3 regions of the Umezawaea sp. NPDC059074 genome follow, and region 2 is predicted to be linked to each of the others. Evidence: riboswitches for the same ligand, from Rfam matches in the RefSeq annotation. Region 2 holds a riboswitch; each other region holds the start of a gene.

Region 1 (9,911 bases), on a different contig from region 2:
CCGGACCGCGGCGAAGAAGGAGGTCGACCGGAAGAAGATCCGCGCGGAATGGGGCTACTGGGCCGGTGGCGCGGTGATCATGACCGGCATCTGGGGCGTCGCGTCGGTCACCCAGGGCGAACCGAAGTTCTTCTGGCCGCTGGCCCCGCTGGTCATCTGGGGTCTGATCCTGCTCGCCGAGATGATCTGGGGCACAGACGACTGAGCCAACCGGAGCAGCCCGCCGCACGTCTCACACGGCATGCACCAGTACTCGCGGGACGCCTATTGGGCCGAGGTCATCCTCAACCAACCGCTGGTCGTCCTGGCGCTGGTGCTCGGCTGCTCCACGGGCGGCGTGGTCTCGCTGGCGCTGGCGCGGAAGTTCGACTGGCGGCGGGTGCCCGCCGTGCTGGCGGGCTGCGGGCTGGCGCTGGCCCTCGCGGTCACGATCGCCCGCCCCGGCGTCCTGGGCGTCACGACGCTGCACCCGCTGCGGCTCTGCGTGCTCAACGACTTCTCGCTCGCCGGCTCGCTGGCCAGGCTGAACTTCCTGATGCTCATGCCGTTCGCCTTCTTCGGCACGCTCGCCACCCGCAGGCCGGGGCTGGTGCTGCTCGCGAGCGCCGCCGTGAGCGGCGGGGTGGAACTCGTCCAGGCCATCACCGACGTGGGCGTGTGCGAGGCGCAGGACTTCGCCAACAACACGATCGGCGCGCTCTTCGCCGTCCTGCTGGGCCGGCTGTGCACCTGGGCGTTCAGCGACGACAAGCGAAAGGCGGCCGCCCTCTAGCGGTTCTCCTCCGCCACGATCTCCTCCAACGCCCCGAGCGCCGCGATCAGCGCCGACTGGTGCTCGGGCGAGAGCATCTCCATCCGCCGCCGCAGCTCCGTCATCCGGGCCGAGCGGACGCCGGACACCATCTCCTCGCCCTCGGGCGTGGGGGTGGCCAGCCAGGCGCGGCCGTCCTGCGGGTCGGGCTCGCGCCGCACGTACCCGGACTCCACGAGCGCCGCGACGATCCGCGACAGCGTGGGCGGGGCAACGCCCTCCTTCTGCGCCAGGTCCCCCAGCCGCATCGGTCCGCAGCGGGCCAGCGTCGCCAGCGCGGACACCGCGCCGGGGCCGAGGCCGGGCGAGCCGGTGCGGCGCAGCAGCCTGGACAACCTGCCGATGGTGAGGAAGAGGCGCGCGGTGGCGTCTTCGACCTCATCGGCCTTCGGGGCCGTCACGGCATGTCCTCCTCGGGGCGGCGCGGCGGGAAGCGTTCAGCATCCATCATGCCGCGTCGCCCGACCAACCCCGACGGGTGATCACCCCTCCACGGCCGGGCTGGACGCCTGCGCCCAGAACCGCTGGGGGATCCGGCCCGCCACCCTGGCCAACCTGCCGCCTTCCACGCCCGCGCGCATCGCCGCGGCCATCCGCTCCGGGTCGCGGGCCCGCGTCACGGCCGTGGCCAAGAGCACAGCGGAGCACCCCAGCTCCATCGCCAGCGCCGCGTCCGACGCGGTGCCGACGCCCGCGTCCAGGACCACCGGCACGGTCGCGCGGGACACGATCAGCTCGATGTTGTGCGGGTTGCGGATGCCCAGCCCGGTCCCGATCGGCGAGCCGAGCGGCATCACGGTGGCGCAGCCGACGTCCTCCAGCCGCTGGGCGAGCACCGGGTCGTCGTTGGTGTAGGGCAGGACCACGAAACCGTCGTCCACCAACGTCTCCGCGGCGGCCAGCAGCTCGAACGGGTCGGGCAGCAGCGTCTTCTCGTCCGCCACCACCTCCAGCTTCACCCAGTTCGTCTCCAGCGCCTCGCGCGCCAGCCGCGCGGTCAGCACGGCCTCGGCCGCGCCCCGGCAGCCCGCGGTGTTGGGCAGCACCTCGATCCCCAAGCGCCGCAACAGCTCCAGCACGCCGGTTCCGCCGCCGACGTCCATCCGGCGCATCGCCACGGTGGTCAGCTCGGTGCCCGAGGCGACCAGCGCGCGTTCGAGCACGGACAGGTTCGCCGCGCCCCCGGTCCCCATGACGAGCCGCGAGCCGAACTCCCGGCCCGCGATGACCAGCGGATCGTCCACGTTCACCCTCCCTGGACCGCGGTGAGCACTTCGACCGTGCCGCCGTCGGGCACGACCGTGGACGGCCACTGCGCCCTCGGCACGACCTCGCCGTCGACCGCCACGGCCACCCCGCGAGCGGGGGCGCCGAGCAGGTCCAGCACCGCCGCCACGGTCGTGTCGTCCGGCAGGTCGCGCAGTTCGCCGTTGACCCGTGCCTTCACCGGGTTCCTCCTTCGCGCAGCAGGGTCAGCACCACGTCCGCCGTGATCGGCGCGAGCAGCAGTCCGTTGCGGTGGTGGCCGGTCGCGGCCAGCACACCGGGTTCCAGCCACCTGATCACCGGCAGGTTGTCCGGGCTGCCCGCGCGGAACCCGGCGGCGGCCTCGACCAGCTCGTACTCGGCGATGCCCGGCAGCACGACCTCCGCGTCGCGCAGCAGGTCCCGCACGCCGCCGACGGTGACGGCCGCGTCGAACCCGCTGTCGTACTGGGTCGCGCCCACCACGAGCCCGCCGTCCCTGGGCACCAGGTAGACCGGGCGGCCCTCCACGTGCGCGCGGATCGTCCTGGTCGGCGGCGGCAGCGCTCCGCGGCGACCCGCCAGCCGCAGGATCTCGCCCTTGACCGGCCGGATCACCGGCGCCAGCGCGGGGTGCAGCTCGCCGCTCCACGCGCCCGCGGCGATCACCACGACGTCCGCGTCCACAGTGGACACCGTCGCCCGCCGCGGTTCGACGACCACACCTTCGGCGGCGCACGCCTTGCGCAGCGCGGACAACAGCTTCCGGTTGTCCAGGGCGAGGTCTCCGGGCACGGACAGGCCGCCGCGCACCCGCGGCCCCAGACCGGGTTCGAGCGCGCGCAGCTCGCGACCGGTCAGCCGGTCGGCCTCGCGACCGAGGCCGCGCAGGTGGTCGGCGAGCACGTCCAGCACGCCCACGTCGGCGGAATCCAGTGCCACGGCGAGGGTTCCCTCCGCGCGCAGGCCCACGTCGCCCAGTTCTCGGGCGAACGACGGCCACCGCGCCAGCGACCGGGAGCCCAGGTCCAGCAGCTCCTCCTCGCCGGGCCACGACTCGGTGACCGGGGCGAGCATCCCGCCCGCGACCCACGAGCCGCCGGTGCGGCACTCGTCGTCGAAAACCGTGACGGCACAACCACTGGCGGCGACCCGCCAGGCGATGGACAGGCCGATGACACCGCCGCCCAACACGGACACCCGTGGAACCAAGGCACTCACGCTCCCTGCGCCGGCATGACCCGGATCAGGTTCGACGGTCGGAGCGAACCACGCTCCCTCTCAGCCCGGTGGATTCCGGGCTCCCGTGCGGAACCACCTTCACCGTAGCGCACGGATCGGTGGCGCGGTTACCGTCCTGACCCGTGCCAGGACTCGACGGAACCCGGATCAGGCGGCGGCTCGCCGCGGCGAAGCTCTACCTCTGCACGGACGCGCGCGCCGACCGCGGCGACCTCGCCGACTTCGTCGACGCGGCTCTCGCGGGCGGCGTCGACATCGTCCAGCTGCGCGACAAGGGGCTGGAGGCCAGGCAGGAGATCGCCGCGCTGGAGGTGCTGGCCGAGGCGTGCGAGCGGCACGGAGCCCTGCTGTCGGTCAACGACCGCGCGGACGTGGCGGCGGCGGTCGACGCGGACGTGCTGCACCTCGGGCAGGACGACCTGCCGGTCCCCGTGGCGCGGAGGCTGCTCGGCGACGACGTGGTGATCGGCCGGTCGACGCACGACGTCGAGCAGATGACGGCGGCCGCGGCCGAGCCCGGCGTCGACTACTTCTGCACCGGCCCGTGCTGGCCGACGCCGACCAAGCCGGGCCGCCCGGCCCCCGGCCTCGACCTCGTGCGCGCCACGACGGCGGAGCGGCCGTGGTTCGCGATCGGCGGGATCGACCTCGGGAACCTGCACGAGGTGCTGGACGCGGGCGCGACCCGGATCGTGGTCGTCCGGGCGATCACCGCCGCCGAGGACCCCAAGGCGGCCGCGCGGGCGCTGCGGGCCCTGCTCTGACGAAGCGGAACGCCCCCGTACCGGAGCAGGGTGCCGGTACGGGGGCGTTCGCGGGGTGGCGTCGAGCGGGCAGGGAGGCTGCTCGCCGCCGGACGTGCCCGGTCAGCCCCTGGTGAGGGTCAGACCGTAGGCCGACAGGATCTCGCCGACCGGCTGGAAGTAGGTCGTGCCGCCGGAGGTGCAGTTGCCCGAACCACCCGAGGTCACGCCCTGGGCCTGGCTGAAGTTGGTGCCCGCGACCCACGAGCCGCCCGAGTCACCGGGCTCCGCGCAGGCGTTGGTCCTGGTCAGGCCGGACACCGAGCCCTGCGAGTAGTTCACGGTCGCGTTCTTCTGCTGGACCGTGCCGCAGCGCCAGCCCGTGGTGGAGCCGGACCGGCAGATCGCCGCGCCGACGGCCGCCGAGGTGGAGCCCGTGACGGTGACGTTGGAGCCGTTGTAGCGGTTCACCCACGGACGGGAGGTCCAGCTGCTGTTCGTCGCCACCCAGGAGTAGTCGTTTCCGGGGAACGACGAGCCCCGGAACGTGCCCTGGGAGACCCGGTTGAAGCCGGTGGTGGTGCTGCCCACGCTGCCGCAGTGGCCCGCCGACACGAAGCCGCCGGTGACCGCGAAGCCGATCGAGCAGCGGCTGCCGCCGATGTAGTACGCGTCGCCGCCGCGGGTGTCGTAGAGCGTCGTCGGCGTGTCCGTGGTCTCCGCGACGGTGACCGCGGGGCTGATGCCGCGGGCCGTGGCCAGGAAGGCCTCGGCCGCCGCGTCCCGCTTGTCGCGGTTGACCTCGACGACGACCGTGTTGGAGGCCTCGTCGACGCGCCAGCTCGTGACCGAGGCGGGCGCCTTCAGGGAGTCCAGCGCCGCCTGGGTGCCCGCGAGCTGCTGCTGCGAGAACCGGACGACCCGGACGTCGGCGCCCAGCGAGCGGGCGGTGTCGGACTTGGTGGCGTCCGTGGTCCCGACGGTGAGCTTGCCCGAGACCGAGTCGATCCAGGCGCCCGCGAACTTGTCGCCGAGGGCGTCCTTCACCTTGGTCTCGATGGTGCCCGAGTTGGCGTCGTTGGCCAGTCGGGTGCGTGCTTGGTCGGCGTTCAGGCCGAGGTCCCGCTGGACCGCTTGGAGCAACTCCGGGGAGTAGCTCTCCGTGTCGGCGGGACTTGCCACGTTCACCGCAGCGGGACCGGCGATCGCCGGTACGCTGAGAGCAATCGCCGCGCCGGCCGCCAGCAGGGCAACTCCGGTGAGGCGGGCCGCACTCGTGCGGATCATTAGACGTCTCCCTCATCTTCGGGTGCAGGGAACCCGTGAGCTGGTTGCAGGGACCGGCTCTCGGGGGCTCTAGGGGGACGGGTGGTGGGGCGGCGGCAGGGGTCGCCCCACCCTCCTCCTACTTCTTCCGTCCCGTCCTCGGTGCCATGCCCGTTCGGATGAGGGTCGCGAAATGACCTCGGAAAGCCTCGGAGTGACGCGTCGTCGTGGGGTTTCCACGGTTCGCACAGCCCTCCTCCCGGTTGTCTACTCACCGGTATTCACCCGATCGAGCGACGTTATAGGCCTGTGACCTGTGACGGTTGAGGCCATCTGAGGGCGAAGTGTGTCACAGCTCACGACCGTTCGACTCCGGTGTGTAGCTATTGACTGTTAACTCTTACTCGGAGTAATGAAACGATCACCGGATCGGGTTTGTTGCCAGTTGGTCGATTCGGCGGTTTACCCCGGCGTTCCCACGCTCGACGGCGGTGCCGGAGTGGACTGCACGGGGGGCGCCTCGCTCGTCTGCAGAGCGGTCGACGACGGGGTCGTCGAGGGCTGCGAGGACGTGCTCGGCGCGCTCGACCCGGTCGTCGTCGAGGGCGCTCCGGAGGTCGTGCTCGGCGGCGGGGTCGTGGCGCTCGGGGCGTCCGGAGTGGACGCCCCGCTCGGCGGCGGGGCCTCGGGCTTGCGGTCGGTCGGCTTGCCCACGACCGCGCCGAGGCTCGTGCCCTCGGTGCCGCCGGAGAGCGGTGCGCCGCGCACCCACTCGACACCCGTCACGGCCAGCATCCCGAGCACGAACACCAGCAGCGCCCCGGCCGCGATCCTCGGCCAGCGCCGGGTTTCCGGTGTTTTGTCCTCGGTGTCCACTTCGGTCACGGGGACCGTGTGGACCTTGTCCTCTTCGATCTCCTCGACGACCTCGGCATCGGTCCGGCCGGCTGCCGGTTTTACCACCCACGCCTTGCTGCCGACCCGCCGCACCGAGGCGCGGGTCCGTTCGATGGAGCTCTGGTACAGCGCGCTGCCGATGGTGCTCACGACACTGGCGACAGCGGCGCCGGCGACAGTGCCGGCGACGTTCAACTTCGATCCCAGGAAGGCCGCGGTCACCGCGGCCAACGCTCCCGCGGCGATCTGCGCGGGCTTGAGGTCCAGTCCGGTCTTCTTCTCGTTCTCCTCGCTCATGATCCTCAACTGCTAGCCGGTTTCCTGCTCGTCCGAGAGGTGGACGGGTCGACCGCCGTGTCGGTTGGTCGGAGGTGAGGACCACCACGCATCATCTCCTGGTGCGCCTGGTCACGATTTCCGACATCCGGGCGGCGGCCGACCTCGTGGCCCCCGCCGTGCTGCGAACCCCGCTCCTGCCGTGTCCGTGGGCCGACCCCGACCGACCGCTGTGGCTCAAACCCGAGAACCTCCAGTCCGTGGGCGCGTTCAAGATCCGCGGCGCCTACCACGCGCTGGCCCGGCTGCCCGAGGACGTCCGAGCGCTGGGGGTGGTCGCCTACTCCAGCGGCAACCACGCCCAGGCCGTCGCCCACGCGGCCGCGCTGTTCGGCGTGCCCGCGGCGATCGTCGTGCCGGACAACACGCCGCAGATGAAGATCGACGCCACCCTCGCGCTCGGCGCGGAGGTCCACGTGGTGCCGATGCCGGAACGGGAGTCCCGCGCCCGGTACCTCGCCCACCAGCGGGGGGCCACGCTGATCCCGCCGTTCGACCACGTGGACGTGATCGCCGGGCAGGGCACCGTCGGGCTGGAGATCGCCGAGGACCTGCCCTCGGTGGAGACCGTCCTGGTGCCGGTCAGCGGTGGCGGGCTGATCTCCGGGGTGGCCGTGGCGATCAAGTCCCTGTGCCCGGACGCCCGCGTCATCGGCGTCGAGCCCGCGCTGGCCGCCGACGCCGCCGACAGCCTCCGCGCGGGCCGCCGGTCGGCCTCGTGGCCGCCCGCGCTGCGGGCCAGGACGATCGCCGACGGGCTGCGGGCCGAACCGTCCGAGCTGACGTTCAGCCACATGCGGGAACTGGTCGACGGGGTCGTGACGGTGTCCGAGGACGAGATCCGCGCGGCCGTGGCGTGGCTGGCCCGGCGGTCGCGGCTGATCGCCGAGCCCAGCGGCGCGGTCGTCGTCGCGGCCTACCTCAACCGGCGGGACGAGCTGCCGCTGGGCAGGACCGTGGCGGTGGTGTCCGGCGGGAACCTGGACCCGGAGCTGCTGGCGGAACTCCTGGCGGTCTAGGTCCGACCCGCCCGCACGTGCGTGGGCGGGCCCTCGACGCCGCACGAGTGGCAGTCGCCGGGGCCGGGCGTCTCGGCGTCGGGCTGGGGCGGGGTGTCGCGGAGGGTGTCGTTGTCCGTGCCCAGCGCCAGCAGCCCGCCGACGGCGGCCGCGCCCGCGCACACGAGCAGGGCCTTCTGCCAGCTCGCCGTCATCGCGGTGGGATCGGTGTACGCGGTGCCGGTGAGCCCGGACAGCGCGGGCAGGGCCGCCACGGCGACGAGGCTGCCGGTCCGGGCTACGGCGTTGTTCACGCCCGAGGCGACGCCCGCGAAGCGGTCGGGGGCGGCGGCGAGCACGGTGGCCGTGACGGGGGCGACGACCGTGGCCAGGCCGAGGCCGAAGACGACGATGCCGGGGAGGACGCCGGTGAGGTAGGTGGCTCCGGGTTCGGCGTTGCGCAGCAGGAGCATGCCGGTCGCGACCAGGAGCGGTCCGACCACCAGTTGGGTGCGGGGGCCGACGCGCTGGGCCAGGCGGCCGGACCGCGCGGACAGCACCAGCATGATGATCGTGATCGGCAGACCGGCCAGTCCCGCGGCCGTCGGCGAGTAGTGCAGCGACACCTGGAGCTGGAGGATCATCAGCACCAGCACGCCGCCCAGCGCCGCGTACATCAGGAACGTCAGGGCGTTGGCCAGGACGAACGTGCGGTTGGCGAACAGCTGCGGCGGGACGAGCGGGGTGTGGCCGCGGACCTGGAGCAGGCCGAAGGCGATCAAGCCGACGATCCCGACGACGGCCGCTCCGAGGACCAGCGGGTCGCCGACGCCGCGTGCGGGGGCCTCGACCAGCGCGCCGGTGAGGCCCGCGAGACCGAGCGCGCCGACCACGGAGCCGAGGATGTTCGGGTGGCCGGTCAGGGTCTCGTCGCGGGACTCCGGGACGAACCTGCGGGCCATCCACACGCACACGACGGCGATCGGCACGTTGATGAGGAACGCCAGCCGCCAGCTCCCGGCCTGCACCAGCAGGCCGCCCGCGAGCGGGCCGACGGCCGACGCGATGCCCCCGAGGCCCGACCACGCGCCGATCGCCCGCGACCGGTCCTTGCGGGCGAACGTGGACTGGAGGATCGCCAGCGAGCCCGGCGTCAGCAGCGCGCCGCCCACACCTTGGAGGATGCGGGCCGCGACCAGCAGTTCCGTGGTGGGCGCCAGGCCGCACAGCAGCGAGGCCGCGCCGAACCAGAGGACGCCGAAGGTGAACATGCGCCTGCGGCCGTAGCGGTCGCCGAGCGACCCGGCCACGAGGATCAGCGCCGCGAGGGACAGCAGGTAGCCGTCGAGGATCCACTGGAGGCCCGCGACGGACGCGTGCAGCTCCTCGCCGATCTTCGGCAGCGCGACGTTGACGATCGTGCTGTCCAGCATCGCCATGCCCGAGCCGACGATGGTGGTCGCGAGCACGGCCTTGGCCCTGGGAGTGCCCCAGACGATCACTTCGGTGGTCACCACGGCGCCATTGTGACCCCGTCCGGTGGCGCGGGCTCCGTCGAGCCGGTGCCGGGAAGGTCACGACAACGCCACGAGCCATTCGAAATCCCTATGGGACTCAGGCCCGAATTTCACCCTATGGGACGCTTGGCCGGGCCCGCGGCCGGTTCATCCGCCGCCGGGACCGCAGCCCAGAGGTGTTACGGCCGGGTGTCCACGACGGGCCCAAACCGGTGAACAAGGCCACTGCGACACCGAGGTCCCCTGATCGGGAACGCCCCCGAATTACCGCCCGCGGAGGGGGTCCGGCAGTTTCGGGCTCCATCGCCAAACCGGATAGGCGAACTAGTGTCACGTTGTCCGAAAGTGGACTTCCGGATCGATCTGACCTGCGCCGACGTGGTTATGACCAGTGCGCCGAATGGCCGTTCACGAGTGCGGAAAAGCCGCTCCGCGACGAGCGCGGAGCGGCTTGTCGACAATCAGCCCGCCGGGCGGTTGAGAGTGGCCACGAACTTGTACCGGTCCCCCCGGTACACGCTTCGCACCCACTCCACGGGGTTGCCCTCGGTGTCGAACGAGTGCCTCGACAGCAGCAGCATCGGCAGGCCGATGTCCGCGCCCAGGAGTTCGGCCTCCTCGGGGCTGGCGAGAGCGGTCTCGATCGTCTCCTCGGCGTGGCCCATCTCGACGCCGAACCGCTCCCGGAGCACCTGGTAGAGCGAGGTGCCGGGGGCGAGGTAGCGGCGCAGGCCGCGGAACCGGCCCAGCGCGAGGTGGGTCGTCTCGATGGCCATGGGCTCGTCGTCGGCGAGCCGCAACCGGTGCAGCCTGAGCACCTTCGCGCCCGCCCGCACGCCGAGGAACCTGGCCAGTT
Region 2 (9,911 bases):
TTCGTGCCGCCGACGGACGTGTCGGAGGCCTTGGCGCAGGCGCGGCTGGTCAGCGGGCTGGGCGAATGGGTGGTGCGGAGGTGGCAGGAGAACGCCGTGGCGCTGGAGCGCCGGGACTACCTGCGCGAGAAGTTCGGTGAGCCGTCGGCGCTGGCTCCGCGGTGGGAGCGGCTGGTGGCCGACGCGGCTGGGTGAGGGGCCGGGTATGGGGGACGGTCCCGAGCGGGACGGTCCCCCATGAGCGGCTAGTGGAGCTGGTGGCGGTCGCGTGCGGCCAGTGCCAGCACGCCGCCCGCGGTGAAGAGCATTCCGACAGCGGCGACGAGCGCCACCACGATGTCCGTGGTCATGATTCTCCCGTGGTTGTGTGACTCCCACCTGTCATGACGTTCGGGTACCCCGTTTTTGCTCCCCGAGTCACCTACTTCACACTGGAATCAGTTCCCCACCCGAGGAGGCCCCGCGTGAACCCGCGCGCCGTGGAAGCCCGCGTGCTCGCCGTCGCGCCGTGGCTGCTGGCGTTGTCGCTGCTCGGGCAGCTGACGATGGTGGCGTTCCAGACGCAGATGACCATGATCGACCTGATGGTCTACCGCAACGGGTCGCCGGAGCTGTTCACCGGATTCCTCTACGACTGGCGCCTGAGCGAGTTCTCCGACAAGTTCGCGCTGCCGTTCACGTACCCGCCGTTCTCGGCGTTCGTGTTCCTGCCGCTGTCGTGGGTGCCGTGGGGCGTGGCGCGCTGGTTCTGGCAGATCCTGTGCCTCGCGTGCCTGTTCTGGCTGATCCGCACGGCCCTGAAGATGATCGACGCCGAGCACCTGTCCCGGCGCGCGATGCTGTGGACGGCGCTGGCGATCTGGGTCGAGCCGGTGCGCACGACGTTGAACTACGGGCAGATCAACCTGCTGCTGGCCGCCGTGCTGCTGGCCACGATGGCGAGCACCCGGCCGTGGGTCGCCGGGTTCGGCGTGGGGTTGACCGCCGGGATCAAGCTGACGCCCGCGGTGTCCGGCGTGTACTTCCTGGGCACGAAGCGGTTCGCGGCGGCGATCTGGTCGGTCGTGGCGTTCGCGCTGACGGTCGGGTTCGGGTTCCTGATCGCGCCGCAGCTGTCGAAGGAGTACTGGTTCCACCTGCTCGGCGACGCCACCCGCATCGGCCCGGTCGGGTCGTCGATCAACCAGTCGTTGCGCGGCGCGCTGTCGCGGACCGTCGGGTACGACGTGCAGAGCGGGCCGATCTGGCTGGCCGGGTGTGCCGTCGCCGTCGTGCTGATGCTGTGGGCGTTGCGGGAGGCGTTGCGGGCTCGGCAGACGTTGGCCGCGATCGTGGTGGTGCAGGTGTTCGGGCTGCTGGTGTCGCCGATCTCGTGGAGCCACCACTGGGTGTGGGCGATGCCCGCGCTGATGTGGCTGCTGTACGGGCCCGCGAACCGGCACCGGTTGGTCAACATCACCGCCGTGGTGTGGGTGGTGTCGATCGGGAGCTTCCTGATCTCGTTCCTGCTGATCTGGCAGGACTCGATCTGGATCATCTCCCGGCCGTGGTGGGAGTCGTTGCTGGGATGGGTCTACCCGGCTGCCGGGCTGCTCACGCTGGTGGCCGTGGCGGTCGGCCTGCGGGCCCTCGGGGACCCGCAGACCGAAGCCGTCAGCAGCCTGGAGTCAGAGCCGCAACCTGTTGACCAGCGGTGAGGTAGGCGCCCACGGCGAAGGCGGCGCTGTCGTCGGCGTTCGCCGGCCGGTGTGAGCCGCGGGGCTGGACGTAGCCGAGCCTGCCGGAGTCCTGGAGAGCGGACTTGGTCAGGGCGTCCCAGCCCTTCCGCACGATCGGCAGGTAGGCGGCCTTGTCGAGCACGCCCGCGTTGATGCCCGCCGCCAAGGCGTAGGTGATCAGGGCCGTGCTGCTCGTCTCCTTGCCGCCGAAGAGGAGTTCGGCGTTCCAGAAGCCGTCCGGGCGCTGGAGCCAGCGGAGGGTTTCCGCCGAGCGCTTCAACGTCCGCGCGTACTCGGCTCGCAGCGGACCGTCGGGCAGGGCCAGGACGGCCTTCGCCAAGCCGGAGGCGGCGAAGCCGTTGGCCTGGGCGTTGCCCAGCCACAGGCCGGTCAGGTCGCTGAACAGGCGGCGCTTGGCATCGCGGAACAACGTTCGGGACGCGTCCAGGAGCGCCTGGTTCGAGTCCATCACGCCGATCCGGGTGAACGACGGCAGCGAGAGGTTCAGGGCGTCCGGGGTGGTCCAGTACCTCGTGCCGCCCTTCGCGACGCTCTCGGCCTCGGCGGCCAGGTTCGCGCGCAACGGGTCGAGCACCCGGTTCTCCTGGTGGAAGTACCAGACGTCCAGGTAGGCCTCACCGGACGCCTGGGCGTCCGGGGCGAAGGGCTTCGCGGGATCGGCGGGCAGCAGCCACTGGTTCGCCTCGGTCCACGGCCACGTCTTGTGGTTGCTGATCCCGGTGGTGCGGACCTGGGCGAGGTTGCCCACGTGGAAGAGGGCGTTGGACCAGTTGTTCGCGGCCTGGTCGGTGTCGGTGGCCACCCAGTAGGTGGACGCCTTGATCATCAGGTCGGTGACCCCGCACCCGGCGGTGGGTGCGGGTTGGGCGGAAGCCGCGGGCGCCACGGCCAGCCCGCTCACGAGCAGGCCCACCACGGCGAGCGCGGTCCTCCGAAACGACATCAGCACTGGTGCCTCCTGGGGCGGAGGCGGCGGTGATCTCATCGAAGCGGGTCGCGGGTGATCACGCAAGGGACCGAAACGGACACCCTGAGCTGCGGGAACGTTCCGGTCCAACGCCGTGGACCCGGCGGGCGACCGGTCAGGCCAGTGCTTCGAGCACGCCGTCGATCTCGCTGGCCAGGCTGATGTCCAGTGCCGTGACCCCGCCCTTGGAGTGGGTGCTCACGCGAAACGTCAGCGTGCGCCAGCGGATGTCGATGTCGGGGTGGTGGTCGTTGTTCTCCGCGATCTCGGCCACCCGGTTCACCACCTGGATGGCTTCGGGGAAGCTCGTCAGCTCCACGATCCGCATCAGCGTGTTCTCCTGCGCGCTCCAACTCGGCAGGCTCCGCAGGGCTTCGGTCACCTGGTCGTCGGTCATCAGTTCGGCCATGGCCTGATGGTCCCACCGAGTCGCGTACGCTGCCGCTTACCACGGGAGTCCGGTGCTGCGCCGGGCTGAGAGGAAGGCGCGCGAGCCTTCGACCGTCCAACCTGATCCGGATCATGCCGGTGTAGGGAGAGACTGATGCTTCGCCACGTTCTTGTCGCCGTCGCCTGCTTGTCGCTGGTGGCGGGTTGTTCCGTCAGCGGGGGGTCCGCGCCCGCCGCTTCCGATCACACGGTCACGCTGGTGACGCACGACTCGTTCGTCGCCAAGCAGGAGACGCTGGACGCGTTCAAGGCCTCCTCCGGGATCACGATCAAGCAGGTCGCCAGCGGCGACGCCGGGGCGTTGACCAACAAGCTGGTGCTGACCAAGGCGAACCCGATCGGGGACGTCGCCTTCGGCGTCGACTCGACGTTCGCCTCGCGGGCGTTGAAGGAAGGGGTCTTCGCGGAGTACGCGAGCCCCGAGGCCTCCAAGGGAGCGCAGCGGTACCAGGTCGACGGCAGCAACAAGCTGCACGCCGTGGACGTCGGAGACGTGTGCCTGAACGTCGACATCGCCGGGCTGGCCGCGAAAGGCGTGCCGGAGCCCACGTCGTACGACGACCTGGTCGACCCGAAGTACAAGGACATGCTGGTGGTCGAGGACCCGGCCACGTCGTCGCCGGGGCTGGCCTTCCTGCTGGGGACGATCGGGAAGTACGGGCCCACCAGCTGGACCGAGTACTGGACGAAGCTCAAGGCCAACGGGGTCAAGGTCGTCAGCGGCTGGGAAGAGGCCTACAACCAGGACTTCTCCGGGTCCGCGGGCAAGGGGCCGAAGCCGATCGTGGTGTCCTACGCGTCGTCGCCGTCCGCCGAGATCGGTGAGGACGGCGCGCCGCGCACCAAGGCCGTGTTGGACACCTGCTACCGCCAGGTGGAGTACGCGGGGGTGCTGAACGGGGCCAAGAACCCCGAGGACGCCAAGAAGGTCGTGGACTTCCTGCTGTCCGAGCAGTTCCAGGCCGACGTGCCGGAGCAGATGTACGTGTACCCGTCTCGGGAAGGCGTGAAGCTGCCCGAGTCGTGGGAGAAGGCCGCGCCGCTGCCCAGCGCGTCGCAGACGTTGCCCGCCGAGCAGGTCAGCGCCAACCGCGAGCAGTGGGTGTCCCAGTGGCGCACGCTCGTAGTGGGCTGAGCTGGGCGTTCGCCGCGCTGGTCCCGCTGGTCTTCCTCGGGGTCTTCTTCGCCTGGCCGGTGCTCGCGATCGTGCACCTCGGGCTGCGTGACGGTGGTGTCGGGGAGGCGCTGACGGCCGCCTCGACGTGGGAGCTGGTCGGGTTCACGCTGGGGCAGGCCGCCGCGTCCACGGTGTTGGCGCTGGTCACGGGGTTGCCGGTGGCGTTCCTGCTGGCGCGCTGCAAGGTCGCGGGCTCGGGGTTCGTGCGGGCGGCGGTGATGGTGCCGTTCGTGCTGCCGACCGTGGTGGTGGGACTGGCCTTCCGGGCGTTGTGGCCGGACGGCGGGGTGCTGCCGATCGTGCTGGCCAACGCGTTCTTCAACGTCGCCGTGGTGGCGCGGACCGTGGGCGGGCTGTGGGCGCACACCGACCGGCGGGCCGAGGACGCCGCTCGGGCGCTGGGCGCGTCCCGGCCCCGTGCCTTCGTGTCCGTCGTCCTGCCGTCGTTGCTGCCCGCGATCGGGTCGGCGGCGTCGGTGGTGTTCCTGTTCTGCGCCACCAGTTTCGGGGTCGTGCTGGTGCTCGGCGGGGCGCGGTACCGGACGTTGGAGACCGAGATCTACCTGCGCACGGTCGAGCTGTTCGACCTGTCCGGGGCCGCGGCTTTGTCGCTGCTCCAGTTCGCCGCCGTGCTCGCGGTGCTGCTGCTCGGCGGGCTGGCGCGACGGCGGCGCGAGACGGCGTTGTCGTTGCGCGGGCAGGCGGACGTGGTGCGCAGGCCCACCGGTGGGGAGTGGGGGGTGGTCGCGGCGGCGTTCGCCGTGGTGCTCACGCTGCTGGTGCCCGTGGTGGGGCTGGTCGTGCGGTCGCTGTCCACAGTGGACGGCTGGAGCCTGGCGGGGTACCGGGCGCTGACCGGGACGGGGGAGCGGGGGACGTTGGCCGTCTCCGGGGTCGACGCGGCGATGAACTCGGTGCGCACGGCCACCGACGCGATGCTGCTGGCGTTGACGATCGGGGTGTTCTCGGCCGTCGTGCTGGTCGGGTTGCGGCGTGGGCGAACGCCCTGGGGGATCGGGGAAGCGCTCGACACGGCGTTGATGCTGCCGCTGGGCGTGTCCGCGGTGACGGTGGGGTTCGGGTACCTGATCACGATGGACGCGTTGCCCGGTGATCTCCGCACGTCGCCCGTGCTGGTGCCGTTGGCGCAGGCGCTGGTCGTGACGCCGCTGATCGTGCGGATCGTGCTGCCGGTGCTGCGCGCGGTCGACGAGCGGTTGCGGCAGGCCGCCGCGACGCTCGGCGCGAGCCCGTGGCGGGTGTGGCGCGAGGTGGACCTGCCGTTGGCCGGGCGGTCGCTGGTGGCGGCGGCCGGGTTCGGGTTCGTGGTGGCGCTGGGGGAGTTCGGGGCGACCAGCTTCCTGGCGCGGCCGGAGTCGCCGACGCTGCCGATCGTGATCGCGCGGCTGATGTCCCGGCCCGGCCAGCTCAACAGCCAGATGGCGTACGCCGCGTGCGCGCTGCTGATGGTGGTCACGGTCGCCGCGGTGCTGCTGATCGAGAAGCTGCGCGTGCCCAGCAGTGGGGAGTTCTGATGTCGCTGCGGATCGACGGGGTCGGCGTCCGGTACGGCGCCGTCGAAGCGGTGGCCGAGGTCGACCTGGAGGTCGCGGACGGCGAGGTGGTGGCGCTGCTCGGCCCGTCCGGCTGCGGCAAGTCGACGCTGCTGCGCGCGGTCGCGGGCCTGGAACGGCCGAGCGCGGGCGTCGTGGCGTGGGACGACGAGGACCTGGCCGGTGTCCCGGTGCACCGCAGGGGCTTCGGCCTGGTGTTCCAGGACGGGCAGCTGTTCCCGCACCGGGACGTGGCGGGCAACGTGGCGTTCGGGATGCGGATGCACGGCGTGGAGGCCGAGGCGCGGCACAAGCGCGTGGCCGAACTCCTCGAACTGGTCGGCCTCGGCGGCTACCAGAAGCGGCGGGTCACGGAGTTGTCCGGCGGCGAGCAGCAGCGCGTCGCGCTGGCGCGGGCGTTGGCCCCTCGACCCCGCTTGCTGCTGCTGGACGAGCCGCTGTCGGCGCTGGACCGGGCGTTGCGCGAGCAGTTGGCCGTCGACCTGGCGCGGTTGCTGCGCGAGGCCGGGGCAACGGCGCTGGTCGTGACGCACGACCACGACGAGGCGTTCACGCTCGCCGACCGGGTCGCGGTGATGCGGGCCGGGCGGATCCGGCAGGTCGGGCCGCCGACGGAGGTGTGGCGGTCGCCGGTCGACGTGGAGACTGCGAAGTTCCTGGGGTGCGGGAAGATCCTGCCCGCGGACCTGGCGCTGGAGCTGCTGGGGATCACCGTTCCGGGGCGCGTCGGACTGCGCTCCACGGCGTTGCGCGTCGACCCCGACGGGCCGCTGGAAGGCGTGGTGGAGGAACGGGTGCACCGCCGCGACCACGTGCGGCTGCTGGTGACCGTGCGGGACGAGGAGTTCGAAGCCGTCGCCCCGATCGCCGAGCCACCGGCGCTCGGCGATCGGGTGCGACTCGTCGTCGACCCGGACGGGCTAGCCGTCCTTGGTGACCAGGCGGATCGTGGCGAGTGACAGGCCGATCACCAGGTAGCACGCGGCCAACCCGGTGCTGTTCCACAGCTCCCCGGTCGGCATCGGGTCGCGCATCACGTCGGTCAGGCCGTTCCACGCCGAGGTGATCAGGTACGGCTGGAGCCAGTCCAGCGAGCTGAACGCGCCGAGCACGGCGAACACGATGAGCCCGGCCATGGTCGCGGCCATCACCACCAGCGGGTGCTCGGTGCACGCGGAGATCGCCAGCGCCACCGCGGCGACGGCCCACATCTGGAACGTCACCAGCAGGATCGTCAGCACGATCCGGCCCAGCGCCGCGCCGGTCGACAGCGTCGTGCCGGACACCGTGAGCATCCCGTCCATGCCGAACAGGGCCACACCGGTGATCACGCCGACGACGGCCATCAGCGTCACCGCGAACAGCGACATGACGGCGATCCCGAACGCCTTGATGCCCAGCAGCCGGATCCGGCCCACCGGCGCGACCAGCAGACCGCGCAGCGTGCCGTTGTTGGCCTCGCCCGCCAGGCCGTCGGCCGCCCAGATCGCGCCGACCAGCGGCAGCAGCAACGGCAGCGACAGGAACAGGGTGAAGATCGGCAGGACGAGCCCGTTGCCCGCGATGATCGCCGCGAGCCCCGGACCGGCCGGGCCCTGGGTGTTGTCGACGGCGAACCAGAGGCCGACACCGGCCAGGATCGGGACCACGCACAGCAGCCCCAACCCGATCACCGTGCGCGGGCGGCGCACGATCCAGCGCAGCTCCGAGCGCAGCTGCCGGGTCAACGGGGCGCGCGTGGCGACAGCCGTGGTCATCGTGCCCCCTCGTTGGTGTCCACAGCGGACAGGTGGTCGGACTCCTCGGCCTCGGTGAGCCGGGCGAACAGCTCCTCGAGGCCGGTGCGCTGGCGGACGGCCTCGTGGATCTCCACGCCCGCCTGCACGAGCGTCTGGAAGACGGCGGGCGCGGTCGTGCCGATCAGCTCGACCCGGACGCCCTCGGTGGACGGGCGGGCCGAGATCCGGGCCGCCCGCAGCGCGGTGAGCGCACTGTCCACATCGGACGTCGTCACCTGGAGCGCGGTGCTGTCGGAGTGCAGCAGCTCGGCCAGTTCCCCTTGCGCCACCACGGTTCCCCGGTGCAGCACGGCAACGTGCGTGCACGTGGCCTCGATCTCGCTGAGCAGGTGCGACGACACCAGCACCGTGCTGCCCGCCGCGTGCAGGTCGCCGATGACCTTCCGCACCTCGCGGGTGCCCGCCGGGTCGAGGCCGTTCGTCGGCTCGTCCAGCACGATCAGCTTGCGCGGCACCAGCAGCGCCGCCGCCAACCCGAGCCGCTGCTTCATGCCCAGCGAATAGCCCCGGTAGCGCCGGTGCGCGGCCTGCGCGAGCCCGACGCGTTCCACGGCGTCCTCCACGGCCTGCTTGACCGACCCGGTCGCCAGCAGCGGTTCGAACGCGGCGACGCGCCGCAGGTTCTCCCGGCCCGACAGGAACGGGTGGAAGCCCGGCCCCTCGACCAGCGCACCGACGTGCGGCAACGACGCGGCCGCCCCGTCGGGCAACGCCCGCCCGAGCAGCTCGACCGTCCCCTCGGTGGGCCGCACCAGCCCCAGCAGCATCCGGATCGTCGTCGTCTTGCCCGACCCGTTCGGCCCGAGCATCCCCAGCACCGCGCCCTCGGGCAGGTCCAGGTCCACCCGGTCCACCGCGACCGTGCTGCCGTACGTCTTGCGCAGTCCTCGCGTGCGCGCGGCGAGGACCGGGGTGGAGCCCGCCGAAGCGGACTCCACCCGTGCGCTGGTCGAAGTGGTCACTTCACCTGGCCGATCGCCTCGGTCAGCACCTGCTCCGGCACCGCGCCGAGCGCGATCCGGCCGTCGTCGGCGAGCAGGGCGTTGCCGATCTTGGTGCTGATCAGCGTTCCGCTGCCCCACGGGCCGCTGATCTGCTTGCCCAGCTGCTTCAGCAGGTCCTGCGGGTTGGCGCCGCTCGCGCCGGGGCCGCGGTGCTCCGGCTTGTCCTCGGCCGGGAGCTGCACGCCCGAGAGGGCCTCGGCCGGGGTCTTCGCGACGATCACGGTGTCCCAGCCGTCGCCGACGACCTGCGGCGACGCCTCGCCCAGAGCCTTCTCGGCGTCGGCCTTGTCCTGGTCGGACGGGGCCTCGAGCTTCTGCTCCTCGACCTTCGCGCTCGCCGACGGCGTGAACTGGAACAGCGCCGCGTCCTGCGCGCCGACCGTCAGCTCGGAGAAACCGACCTGGACGGCGGGCTCGTCGGTGCCGTTGGTCAGCAGCGACACGCGCAGCGGCATCCGCAGTTCCGAGTCGACCGCGACGCGCACCTCGCGCAGCACCGTCCGCTCGGTGGGCTTCGGCGTGAGCACCAGCTCGTAGGCCGGGCGGTTGGCCACGCGGGCCGTGCCGTCGACCGTCACGACGCTGGACTTCTCGATCTCGGACACGACGTCGCGCGCCAGCTGCACCGGCTCCAGCGGCTTGCCGTCCTGGCCGAGCCCGAGGCCGAGACCCATGTCCGGCTTCGCGGCCTCCGCGCCGTGCGGCGTCTTGGTCACGGTCTGCGTCTCCGAGTTCCACGACCAGAGCGTCGTGCCGTCGTCGACGATGGTCCGCTCGGAGCCGCCGGTCGGCAGCGACACGCGGGCCTTGCCCTGGCCGTCCGTCCACATCCGGACCTGGCTGGCGCCGTCGGACAGCTGCGGCAGACCGGCGATGGCCGGGATGCCCAGGCTGTTGTTCACGTCGACCGTGCCGCCGAACGCGGCGGGCTTGGCCGTGAGCACCGACTCGACGAGCGACTGCGCGTCGACCTGAGGCAGCACAGGTGCGGGCCCAGCGCCGGCGGGCATCGCCAGCACCCCCAGACCGGCTACCCCGGCGACCACCCCGGCCGCCGCGATGGCCACGGTCACCCTTCTCCTGTTCATGTCCCCTCCTCCACCTGCCGGTCAGCCGTGTGCCGTCCGACACCACAGACAGTGCCCAACCCGTGCTGAGACCGCGCTGAGAGCCTGAGAGACCGCTGAGATCCCCAGCCGAT
Region 3 (9,911 bases), on a different contig from region 2:
GCGGTGCAGAAGTACTTCGCCACCAAGGACGCCATGCTCCGGTTCGCGCTGGACCTCGCGGACGAGCGGATGGTGGAGCGGTTCGCCGCCGTGGACCGGACCGGACCCGTCCCGGTCGTGCTGCACCGCTACCTCGTGGCCTCGCTCCCGCTGGACGACGTGCGGCGCGCGGAAGTCCTGGTGCGGCACGCGTTCGCGGACAAGGGCGTGCGCGACGACCAGTACGCCCGCGTCCTGCGCGACCAGGACCGCGACATCGGCCGGGTCGTCGCGGACCTGCTGGAGGGTTCGGACGAGGTCCGGCACGACGTCGACCCGCTGGTGCTGGCCGACGCCGTGCTGGCCCTCGCCGACGGCTTCGCCGCCCGGATGCTCTACACCCGCGACCAGGACGAGGCGCTGCTCCTGGCCATGGAGGTGGCGCTGTCAGGCCTGCTCCAGCCTCCACAGCGGTGAGACCGGGCCCACGCCCGCGCCCAGCGGGTACGACGCGGCCACCGAGCGGACCACGAAGTCCTTGCCGAACCGCACGGCCGTGGGCACGTCCTCGCCGCGCGCCAGCCGTGAGCTGATCGACGACGCGAGCGTGTCACCGCTGCCGTGCGTGTGCTTGGTGTCGTAGCGGGGACCGGGCAGCTCCAGGAAGTCCTCGCCGTCGAACAGCAGGTCGAGGCACTCCGGGTCGGACCACATGTGCCCGCCCTTGACCAGCACCCACTCCGGCCCCAGGTCGAACAGGGCCTTCGCGGCGTCCCGCTGCCGCGGCCGGTCCCGCACGTCGATGCCGGTGAGCAGCCGCACCTCGTCGAGGTTCGGCGTCACCAGCGTGGCGCGCGGGAACAGCAGCGTCCGCACGGCCTCCAACGCCTGGTCGGTCAGCAGCTGGTCGCCGTGCATCGACGCGGCCACCGGGTCCACGACGAACGGCGTCGTGCCCGACCGTCCGATGTGGACCTGGTCGCAGGCCTCGGCGACCGCCTCGATGATCGCGGCGCTCGCCAGCATCCCGGTCTTGGCCGCGTTCACGCCGATGTCGGTGGCCACGGCCACGATCTGCGCCGCCACCACCTCCGGCGGGATCTCGGTGAACCCCGAGACGCCCAGCGAGTTCTGCACGGTGATCGCCGTCACCGCGGTCATCCCGTGCACACCGCAGGCGAACAGCGTGCGCAGGTCGGCTTGCAGGCCCGCACCACCGCCGGAGTCGGACCCGGCGATGGTGAGGACCCGTGGAGGAGTCTCGTTCACGTCAGGAAGTCTCCACGACCGGCAGGTAGACCTTGTTCCCGTGGTCGCCGAACTCGGCGGACTTCTCCTCCATGCCCGCCTCGATGGCCTCCACAGTGGACAGACCGTGCTCCTCGGCGTACCGGCGCACGTCCTGGGTGATCTTCATCGAGCAGAACTTCGGCCCGCACATCGAGCAGAAGTGCGCCGTCTTCGCCGGGGCCGCGGGCAGCGTCTCGTCGTGGAACGAGCGGGCCGTGTCCGGGTCCAGCGACAGGTTGAACTGGTCCTCCCAGCGGAACTCGAACCGCGCCTTGGACAGGGCGTCGTCCCAGTCCTGCACGCCGGGGTGGCCCTTGGCCAGGTCGGCCGAGTGCGCCGCGATCTTGTAGGTGATCACGCCGGTCTTCACGTCGTCCCGGTTCGGCAGGCCCAGGTGCTCCTTCGGCGTGACGTAGCAGAGCATCGCCGTGCCCAGCCAGCCGATCTGCGCCGCGCCGATGGCGGAGGTGATGTGGTCGTAGGCGGGCGCGATGTCCGTGGCCAGCGGTCCGAGGGTGTAGAACGGCGCCTCGCCGCACCACTCCTCCTCCAGCCGCACGTTCTCCGCGATCTTGTGCATCGGCACGTGGCCGGGGCCCTCGATCATCACCTGCACGTCGTGGGCGCGGGCGACGTGCGTGAGCTCGCCCAGCGTGCGGAGCTCGGCGAACTGGGCCTCGTCGTTGGCGTCGGCGATGGAACCGGGCCGCAGGCCGTCACCCAGGGAGAACGTGATGTCGTAGGCGCGCAGGATCTCGCACAGCTCCTCGAAGTGCGTGTAGAGGAAGCTCTCCTTGTGGTGGGCGAGGCACCACGCGGCCATGATCGACCCGCCGCGCGACACGATGCCCGTCACGCGCTTGGCCGTCATCGGCACGTACCGCAGCAGCACGCCCGCGTGGACCGTCATGTAGTCGACGCCCTGCTCGGCCTGCTCGATCACCGTGTCCCGGTACAGCTCCCACGTGAGCTTCGCCGGATCGCTGTCGACCTTCTCCAACGCCTGGTAGATGGGCACGGTGCCCACCGGCACCGGCGAGTTGCGCATGATCCACTCGCGGGTCTCGTGGATCCGCTTGCCGGTCGACAGGTCCATGATCGTGTCGCCGCCCCAGCGGGTGGCCCACACCATCTTGTCGACCTCGTCCTCGATCGACGAGGACACGGCGGAGTTGCCGATGTTCGCGTTGATCTTCACGAGGAACTTCTTGCCGATGATCATCGGCTCGGCCTCGGGGTGGTTCCGGTTGAGCGGGATGACCGCCCGCCCGACGGCCACCTCGGACCGGACGAACTCGGGATCCATGTTCTCGCGGACCGCGATGAACCTCATCTCCGGCGTGACGATCCCGGCCTTCGCGTACGCGAGCTGGGTCACGGCGCCGTTCACCGGCTCGCGCGCGGAGATCCAGTCCGCCCTGAGCCTCGGAAGTCCACTGTGGACGTCGATGGTCGCGTTGGAGTCGGTATACGGACCAGAAGTGTCGTACAGGTCGACGTGCTCGCCGTTGGTCAGTTCCACCCTGCGGAACGGGACCCGCACACCCTCACCCGCGTCGCGGTAGACCTTGCGGGAGCCCGAGATCGGGCCGGTGGTGACTGACGGTCGGACAGAGCGGTCGTCAAGTGCCGTCACGACATTTCCTCCCTACGCCGGCATTACCCGGTCAGGTTCGAGCGGTCGGCGGCACCGTGCCCTTCGGCACAACCACCCTCTCAGCCCGCTTTCGGCGCGAGCTCCCGCGTGTTTTGAGTTGTCCTCCTGACCATAGCCAGGCTCCGGCACGGCCGGCTAGCCGCCGCCCGGTGCGGTCGCCTACAACTGATCCGCATCGGCCGGCGCGAAAGCGCCACTTTCGGCGTACCTTTCTCCGCGTGGCTGATCACCAGCCGTTCCCACCCGGCGCGCGGCGTGGTGAACGACCCGCGGCCGTTTCGGCGTGCCCTTCGTGCGGCGACCTCGCGGGTCGCGGCTACCCCGAGTGCCGGTTCTGCGTGGAGCTGGTCGACCAGGTCTGGCTGCCGGACTGGCACGCGCTGCTGGCCGCCGAGCAGCTCAGCGAAGGCGGGTCGGGCGAGCGCGAGCTGGCCGAGCTGGTGCTGGAGGACGAGGTCGGCCGGTACTCGTGGACGTGCACCGACTGGGCGATGACGTTGGTCACCTGCTCGCAGTGCGGGGTCGAGTCCGCGACGGGCGCGCTGGACTGCCTGCGCTGCGCGATGGCCGAAGCCGCCCGCTGGTCGTGGCACCACTCCGGGGCCGGGGACGTCATCACGCCCGCCGAGCACGCGCTGCGCGTGGCCAGGGCCGTGCTGCGGGCCCCGCACCGGAGCCGGGACGTGGTGGCGTCCACGTGGCGGCTGCTGATCCCGTTCCTGCTGGTGGGGGAGGTGGCGACGGTCGGACAGGTGCAACGGCTGCGCGCCCACGTGCTGGCCGGGCACTACTCGGACCTGGCCGCGTGCGCGACCCACGTGCAGCTGGTCGGGCTGCCGGAGATCTACTGGCGGCGCGACGAGTCCGCGCGAGGCGACCACCAGGTGCGCCTGGACCACCCGCGGGCGCCGCGGGCCGGAGTCGTCGAGGTGCAGGTCCCTACCGAGGCGTGAGGACCAGCTTCAGCCCCAGCGCGACCAGCACTCCGCCCGAGACGCCTTCCAGGGTCTTGCGGACCTTGGAGCGCGCGAGCCAGCCGCGGATCCGGTGCAGCACGCCGACCACGACGAGGTACCAGAGCGTGTCGACCACGACCCAGACGACGGCGAACAGCAGCAGGAGCCCCTTGCCCGCTTCCCCGGCCGGAACGAACTGGGGGAGGAACGAGATGGCGAACACGCCGAGCTTCGGATTCGCCAGGTTGACGACCAGCCCGGACCGGAACGCCTTCGAGGGTGGGGCCGGTTCGACCGCCGAGCTGTCCTTGCGCGCCGACAGCAGCGCCTTCACGCCGAGGTAGACCAGGAAGAGGGCCCCGGTGACCCGCAGGACGTGGAACGCGACCTCGGACGCGGTGAGCAACACCGACAGCCCCAGTGCCGCGGCCACCGCCCAACACGCGACCCCGACCTCCATGCCCGCGACCGTGGCCAACGCCGTGCGCCGCCCGCGAACCGACTGCCGCAGCACCAGCGCCGTGCCGGGGCCGGGGGACAGGGCGATCAGGAACGACGCCGCGACGAGGGCGGCCAGGTTGTCCAGCATGGACTCAATGGTGAGGGGGTGCGGCAAGCCGTTTTTCGAGCCGGACTTGAGCGAGTGGGGGTTGGATTGCGTTCGACTCCTGATTTAAGTGCTCATTCGGTGAGCACTTTGCCGGGCAGGATCGGAGTCGGAACCAACGAGAGGACGGCTCGAATGCTGCGGGAACAGGACCAGGTGGAGACGCTCGACGGCGCGGAGATCATCGTCTTCACGACCTTCGACGAGTGGGTGACCTGGCTCGACTCCCACCACGAGCTGAAGGCCGGCGTGTGGTGCAAGATCGCCAAGAAGGGCTCGGGCAAAACGTCGATCACGATCACCCAGGCCTTGGACGGTGCCCTCTGCTACGGCTGGATCGACAGCATCCGGCGCTCCCTCGACAAGGAGTACTACCTCCAGCGCTACTCGGCCCGACGCCCCAAGGGCGCGTGGTCCAAGGTCAACGTGGACAAGGCAGAAGCCCTCATCGCCTCCGGCCGAATGCGAGACCCGGGCTTCGCCGCGATCGCCGCGGCAAAGGCAGACGGCCGCTGGGACGCCGCCTACCTGTCCCAACGAATCGCCACAGTCCCAGACGACCTGGCAGCAGAACTAGCCGCAAACCCCACGGCCAAAACCGCCTTCGAGTCCTTGGACCGCACCCACCAGTACGCCCTCCTACTACGCCTGATGAAAGCCAAAACCCCCACCACCCGAGCAACCCAACTAACCCAAATCCTCACAACCCTCACCACCGCCACCCCCTAACACCAGCCACCCCTCAGGACACCCCCACCCCGTCGAGACGCCCCCGTCCCGACGAACGGCCCACACCGAGACGCAACGGTCCCGTCGATACGCCCCCGTATCGACGCAACCACCCCGTCCCGACGAGCCACTCCCAAGACGCAACCGTCCCGTCGATACGCACTCGTATCGACGGGACCGCCTCGACGCACCCAACCCCGACTCGCCACACCCCGATCACGCCCAACCCGGCCAAACGGAACCTGAACCAACCAAGCTGACCCCTCAACCCGCCACGACCCGACCTGACACGGACGATCCGGCCCAGCCGATCCGGCCCAGCCGATCCGGCTGCCGACCTGCCGACCTGCCGACCTGCCGACCTGCCTGCCTGCCTGCCTGCCTGCCCGGCCGCTCCGGCTCGCCTGACTTGGCGCGGCTGGCCAGGCCTGGCCGATCTGCTTGGCCGATCCGATCCGATCTGCTTGGTGTGGCTTGGGCTGCCCCGCCCGGCTTGGCCCGCCCGGCTTGGCCTGGCCTGCCTGGTCGGTCCGGCTGATCTTGCTCGGCCGACTTAGACCGGTCGACTCAATCGGATGCGGCCAGTCTGGTTCGAACAGTTCGGCTGACTTGGCCGACCTGGGCTTGTCCCCGCCGGTCCGCCCCGCCGTGCTCTGGGTCGCCGCGCCCACTTGAGCCGTAGTGATCGACCGACTGGTCCGGTTCGATCGACGCGGTGGCTGGCTGTTCGGTGTGGCTCGCCTGGCTGGCCCGGTGTGCGTGACTAGTTCGGCTTGGCCGGCGTGGCTCGCCTGATGGTGTGTGGCCGACCAGTCGTGACCGGTCTGGCGCGATCGGCTCGAGGTGACTGCCGCCGTGAGGCTGATCGGCCGCTGGCGACGCGCCCCGGCGTGACCAACTTGCCGTACCTGGTCTGGGTCCGTCCGGCATGGCTGGCATGGCGTGGCTGGCCCCGCTGTGATCGGTCGTCTGGATCCAGCGGTGGTCGCGTGGCAGCCAGGTCCCACCGTGGAGCGCGACCGGTCGGTTCCGTCTCGTCGGTACGGGATCGTCTCGACGAGACGGGGGCGTCTCGGCCCGGAGTTTGGTTGGTGGGGTTAGGGGGTGCGGTAGTGGAGAAGGACCACGCCGTTGGTGAAGGTTTTGGTTTGCACCAGGTCCAAGGTTGTCAGGGTGGTGGAGTCCAGGAATGCGGGATTGCCGTTGCCCACCAGGACCGGGTGGATGTAGATCGTGTACTCGTCGATCAGGTTCAAGGCCTGGAACGTGGCTGTCAGATTGGGGCCGCCCACGACCATGTCGCCGCCCGGCTGGTGTTTGAGGGCGCGGAGTTCGTCCGCGTCCACCTCGTGGCGGATCGTGGTGTTCCAGGCGGTGCTGGTGGTCGTCCCCCTGGTGAAGACGATCTTGGGGACGTCGCGCCAGATCGAGGCGAACTCCGCCTCTTCCGGTGTGCTGGCCGGGTTCTGGTCCGCTGTCGGCCAGTAGTCGGCCATCAGGTCGTGGGTGACCCGGCCGGTGAGGAAGGCGCTGTACTCGCGGAACCGGGTGTTCATGTGGGCGTGCAGCTCACCGTCCACCTGGTGCCAGTCGAGTTCCCCGTTCGGGCCTTCGAAGTAGCCGTCCAGCGACACCGCCAGCGAGTAGACGATCTTCCTCATCGCGCGCGCCTAGTCCTCGTCGTCGTCCGCGAACGGGTCCTCGGAGTTGGCCGGGTCCCACGACAGGCCGGGGACGCCCCACTCGTTGTAGCGGAGCATGCGCTTCGCCTCGCGCTTGTACCGGCCCACCAACCTGTCCAGGTACAGGTAGCCGTCGAGGTGGTCCGTCTCGTGCTGGAGGCACCTGGCGAAGAAGCCCGTGCCCTCCACCTCGATCGGGTTGCCGTCGCCGTCCTGGCCGGTCACCTTCGCCCAGTCCGCGCGCCCCGTCGGGTACGACTCGCCGGGGGCGGAGAGGCAGCCTTCGAAGTCGTCGTCCGGGCCCGGCATGCCCTCCGGCAGCTTCGAGGTCTCCAGCACCGGGTTGACCACGATGCCGCAGTGGCGGACACCTTCGTCGTCCGGGCAGTCGTAGACGAACAGGCGCAGGTCGACGCCGATCTGGTTGGCCGCGAGGCCCACGCCGTGCGCCGCCGCCATCGTCTCGAACATGTCGTCGATCAACGTGCGCAGCTCGTCGTCGAAGGCCTCTACCGGCTTCGTCGGGTTGTGCAGTACCGGGTCACCGGCGATCCGGATGTGGTGAACAGCCATGACGTGAGCTTATCGGCGTGTCAGTTCGGACGCGCCGACCGTTGAAGCGACCGCGATCACGATCACGTGATGTAATTGGCCATTGGAAATCACACGGGTCGGCCCGATGGCCTCAACCGTGAGGCGAGGAGCCGGATGGACGCCGCAGGGGCAGGGGAGCCGGATGACGGCTTGACCGCTCGGGAGCGCGGAATCCTGGCTTTCGAACGCCAGTGGTGGAAGTACGCGGGCGCCAAGGAACAGGCTGTCAAAGAGTTGTTCGACATGTCCGCGACCCGGTACTACCAGCTGCTCAACGGCCTGATCGACAAGGAGGAGGCCCTCGCGGCCGACCCGATGCTCGTGAAACGTCTTCGCAAACTTCGCACGGTCCGGCTGCGCGCACGTTCTGCGCGCCGCTTCGGTTTCGAGCCGAATGGTGTCGAGCACCGATGAGTTCTCCTGAATCCCCCAGTTCCTCCCACCCGGCTCGGGCCGCGGGTTTCGCGCTGCTCGGCGTCGCGCTGGTCGCGTTGGTGATCGGCGTCTTCACGCTGTTCGGCGGTGGCGACGGCGACCAGACCGCGACGGGCACGTCGTCGAGCCAGCCGCCCGCGGGCAGCGCGTCGGAGTCCGCTCCCGCGTCCCCGCCCGCGTCCTCGGGTGAGCAGCCGCCCGCGACGACGTCGGCCGCCCCGACCACGACCTCGGCCCCGGCCGCCACGACGACGACGCAGGCCCCTCCGGCGGGCACGACCGGCGCGGCGACACCACCGCCCGGTGGTCAGCCGACCGCCGCGAAGCCGCCGGTGCGCGTCTACAACAACAGCACCATCGCCGGTCTCGCCGCGAAGGCGACGGAGGACGTGAAGCGGTCCGGTTGGGACGTCGCCGAGACCGGCAACTACTCCCAGGGCCAGATCCCGACGACGACCGTCTACTACCGGCCCGGCACCGAAGAGGAAGAGTCGGCGAAGTCCCTCGCCGCCGTCATGCAGGCCAGGGTCGAGGCCCGCTTCGACGGCATCGAGGCCGCGCACCCCGGCATCATCGTGATCGTCACGAACGACTACAAGGGCACGCAGAACGTCAAGTAGCGCCTACTGCTTGCGGGACTCGGCGTACGCGGCCAACGAGGCCAGCTGCGCCGGGTCCAGCGAGGGCCGGACGGCCTTGCGCGCGCTCGCCAGGTGCGCGGCCGTCACGACGACCGCTTCCAGCGACTCGCGCATCGCCGTCAGCGCGGCTTCGCGGATCAGCGCCGCGCAGTCCGCCGCCGAGTAGCCGTCCAACGACTCCGCCAGCTCGTCCAGGTCCACGTCCTCGGCCAGCGGCGTGTTGCGCGAGGTCGCGCGCAGGATCGCGCCGCGCGCCTCGGCGTCCGGCGGCGGCACGTAGACCAGGCGCTCCAACCGTCCCGGCCGCAGCAGCGCCGGGTCGACCAGTTCGGGCCGGTTCGTCGCTCCCAGCACGATGACGTCCCGCAACGGCTCCACGCCGTCCAGTTCGGTCAGCAGCGCGGCCACCACGCGGTCCGCCACGCCGGAGTCCGACGACTGGCCGCGGCGCGGCGCCAGCGCGTCCACCTCGTCCAGGAACACCATGGCGGGCGCGGCTTCCGCGGCGCGGCGGAACAGTTCGCGCACGGCCCGTTCGGACTCGCCGACGAACTTGTCCATCAGCTCCGCGCCCTTGACCGACAGCACGTTGAGCTGCCCGCTGCCCGCGAGCGCGCGGATCAGGAACGTCTTGCCGCAGCCGGGAGGCCCGTAGAGCAGCAGGCCGCGCGGCGGGGCGACGCCGAGGCGGGCGAAGGAATCGGGGTACTGCAACGGCCACAGCGCGGCCTCGGTCAGCGCCTGCTTGACCTCGGTCATGTCGCCGACGTCGTCCAGCGTCAGCCCGCCGGTCTGCAACGTGTCCGAAGTGGACATCGAGACCGGGCGGACGGTGTCCAGCGCGCCGAGCAGGTCCTGTTGCGCCACGCGGGGTTCGTCGTGGTCGCGCTGCCGCAGCGCCGAGCGCACGGCGGCGTCGCGGCGCAGCGCCACGAGGTCCGCGACGACGAAACCCGGTGTGCGGTCGGCGATCGCGCCGAGGTCCACGTCGGACTCCATCGGCACGTCCCGCATCAGCATCCGCAGCAGCTCGGTGCGGCAGCGGCCGTCCGGCAGCGCCAACGTCAGCTCGCGGTCCACCAGCTCCGGCACGCGCAGCCGCGGGTCGACCGACTCGGGGTGCGCGGTCGTGACGACCAGCGCCAACCCCTTGGTGCGCACGGCGGAGCGCAGCACGTCCAGCACGACGGTCGCGACCGGCGGCGGGGACGACGCGGGCAGCAGCGCGTCCACGTCGGTCAGCAGCAGCACGGCCGGGCGGTCCTTCGCGGACGCGGCGGTCACGGCGTCGGCGAGCCGCTGCGCGGTCGCGTTCGACTCCAGCACCGCGATGCTCGGCGC

Evidence for each region. A riboswitch is a leader RNA that binds a small molecule or an ion and turns the genes downstream of it on or off. The one in region 2 is predicted to bind thiamine pyrophosphate.
Region 1: it holds a riboswitch for thiamine pyrophosphate, as region 2 does, so the genes downstream of both, thiO (glycine oxidase ThiO) here and ACFWW9_RS37125 (thiamine ABC transporter substrate binding subunit) in region 2, are expected to answer to the same signal.
Region 3: it holds a riboswitch for thiamine pyrophosphate, as region 2 does, so the genes downstream of both, thiC (phosphomethylpyrimidine synthase ThiC) here and ACFWW9_RS37125 (thiamine ABC transporter substrate binding subunit) in region 2, are expected to answer to the same signal.

The regions. Positions count from the first base shown of each region.
Region 1 covers NZ_JBHYHC010000005.1:147,354-157,264, forward strand. The annotation lists gene ACFWW9_RS04255 (DUF1707 domain-containing protein) at 1-205, shown strand, start outside; gene ACFWW9_RS04260 (VanZ family protein) at 242-772, shown strand; gene ACFWW9_RS04265 (MarR family winged helix-turn-helix transcriptional regulator) at 769-1,212, opposite strand; gene ACFWW9_RS04270 (thiazole synthase) at 1,294-2,055, opposite strand; gene thiS (sulfur carrier protein ThiS) at 2,058-2,258, opposite strand; gene thiO (glycine oxidase ThiO) at 2,255-3,256, opposite strand; TPP riboswitch at 3,263-3,374, opposite strand; gene thiE (thiamine phosphate synthase) at 3,421-4,062, shown strand; gene ACFWW9_RS04290 (S1 family peptidase) at 4,165-5,328, opposite strand; gene ACFWW9_RS04295 (hypothetical protein) at 5,770-6,501, opposite strand; gene ACFWW9_RS04300 (threonine/serine dehydratase) at 6,603-7,559, shown strand; gene ACFWW9_RS04305 (MFS transporter) at 7,556-9,055, opposite strand; gene ACFWW9_RS04310 (GntR family transcriptional regulator) at 9,517-9,911, opposite strand, start outside.
Region 2 covers NZ_JBHYHC010000128.1:10,825-20,735, forward strand. The annotation lists gene ACFWW9_RS37105 (DUF6218 family protein) at 1-195, shown strand, start outside; gene ACFWW9_RS37110 (mannosyltransferase) at 465-1,697, shown strand; gene ACFWW9_RS37115 (glycoside hydrolase family 88 protein) at 1,654-2,682, opposite strand; gene ACFWW9_RS37120 (4a-hydroxytetrahydrobiopterin dehydratase) at 2,822-3,115, opposite strand; TPP riboswitch at 3,147-3,260, shown strand; gene ACFWW9_RS37125 (thiamine ABC transporter substrate binding subunit) at 3,251-4,291, shown strand; gene ACFWW9_RS37130 (ABC transporter permease) at 4,267-5,868, shown strand; gene ACFWW9_RS37135 (ABC transporter ATP-binding protein) at 5,868-6,866, shown strand; gene ACFWW9_RS37140 (ABC transporter permease) at 6,828-7,664, opposite strand; gene ACFWW9_RS37145 (ABC transporter ATP-binding protein) at 7,661-8,668, opposite strand; gene ACFWW9_RS37150 (outer membrane lipoprotein carrier protein LolA) at 8,665-9,798, opposite strand.
Region 3 covers NZ_JBHYHC010000005.1:137,070-146,980, reverse strand. The annotation lists gene ACFWW9_RS04250 (TetR/AcrR family transcriptional regulator) at 1-456, shown strand, start outside; gene thiD (bifunctional hydroxymethylpyrimidine kinase/phosphomethylpyrimidine kinase) at 427-1,248, opposite strand; gene thiC (phosphomethylpyrimidine synthase ThiC) at 1,250-2,905, opposite strand; TPP riboswitch at 2,897-3,023, opposite strand; gene ACFWW9_RS04235 (hypothetical protein) at 3,145-3,879, shown strand; gene ACFWW9_RS04230 (LysE family translocator) at 3,866-4,471, opposite strand; gene ACFWW9_RS04225 (YdeI family protein) at 4,625-5,218, shown strand; gene ACFWW9_RS04220 (dihydrofolate reductase family protein) at 6,316-6,879, opposite strand; gene ACFWW9_RS04215 (peptide deformylase) at 6,889-7,473, opposite strand; gene ACFWW9_RS04210 (DUF3263 domain-containing protein) at 7,609-7,908, shown strand; gene ACFWW9_RS04205 (LytR C-terminal domain-containing protein) at 7,905-8,549, shown strand; gene ACFWW9_RS04200 (AAA family ATPase) at 8,553-9,911, opposite strand, start outside.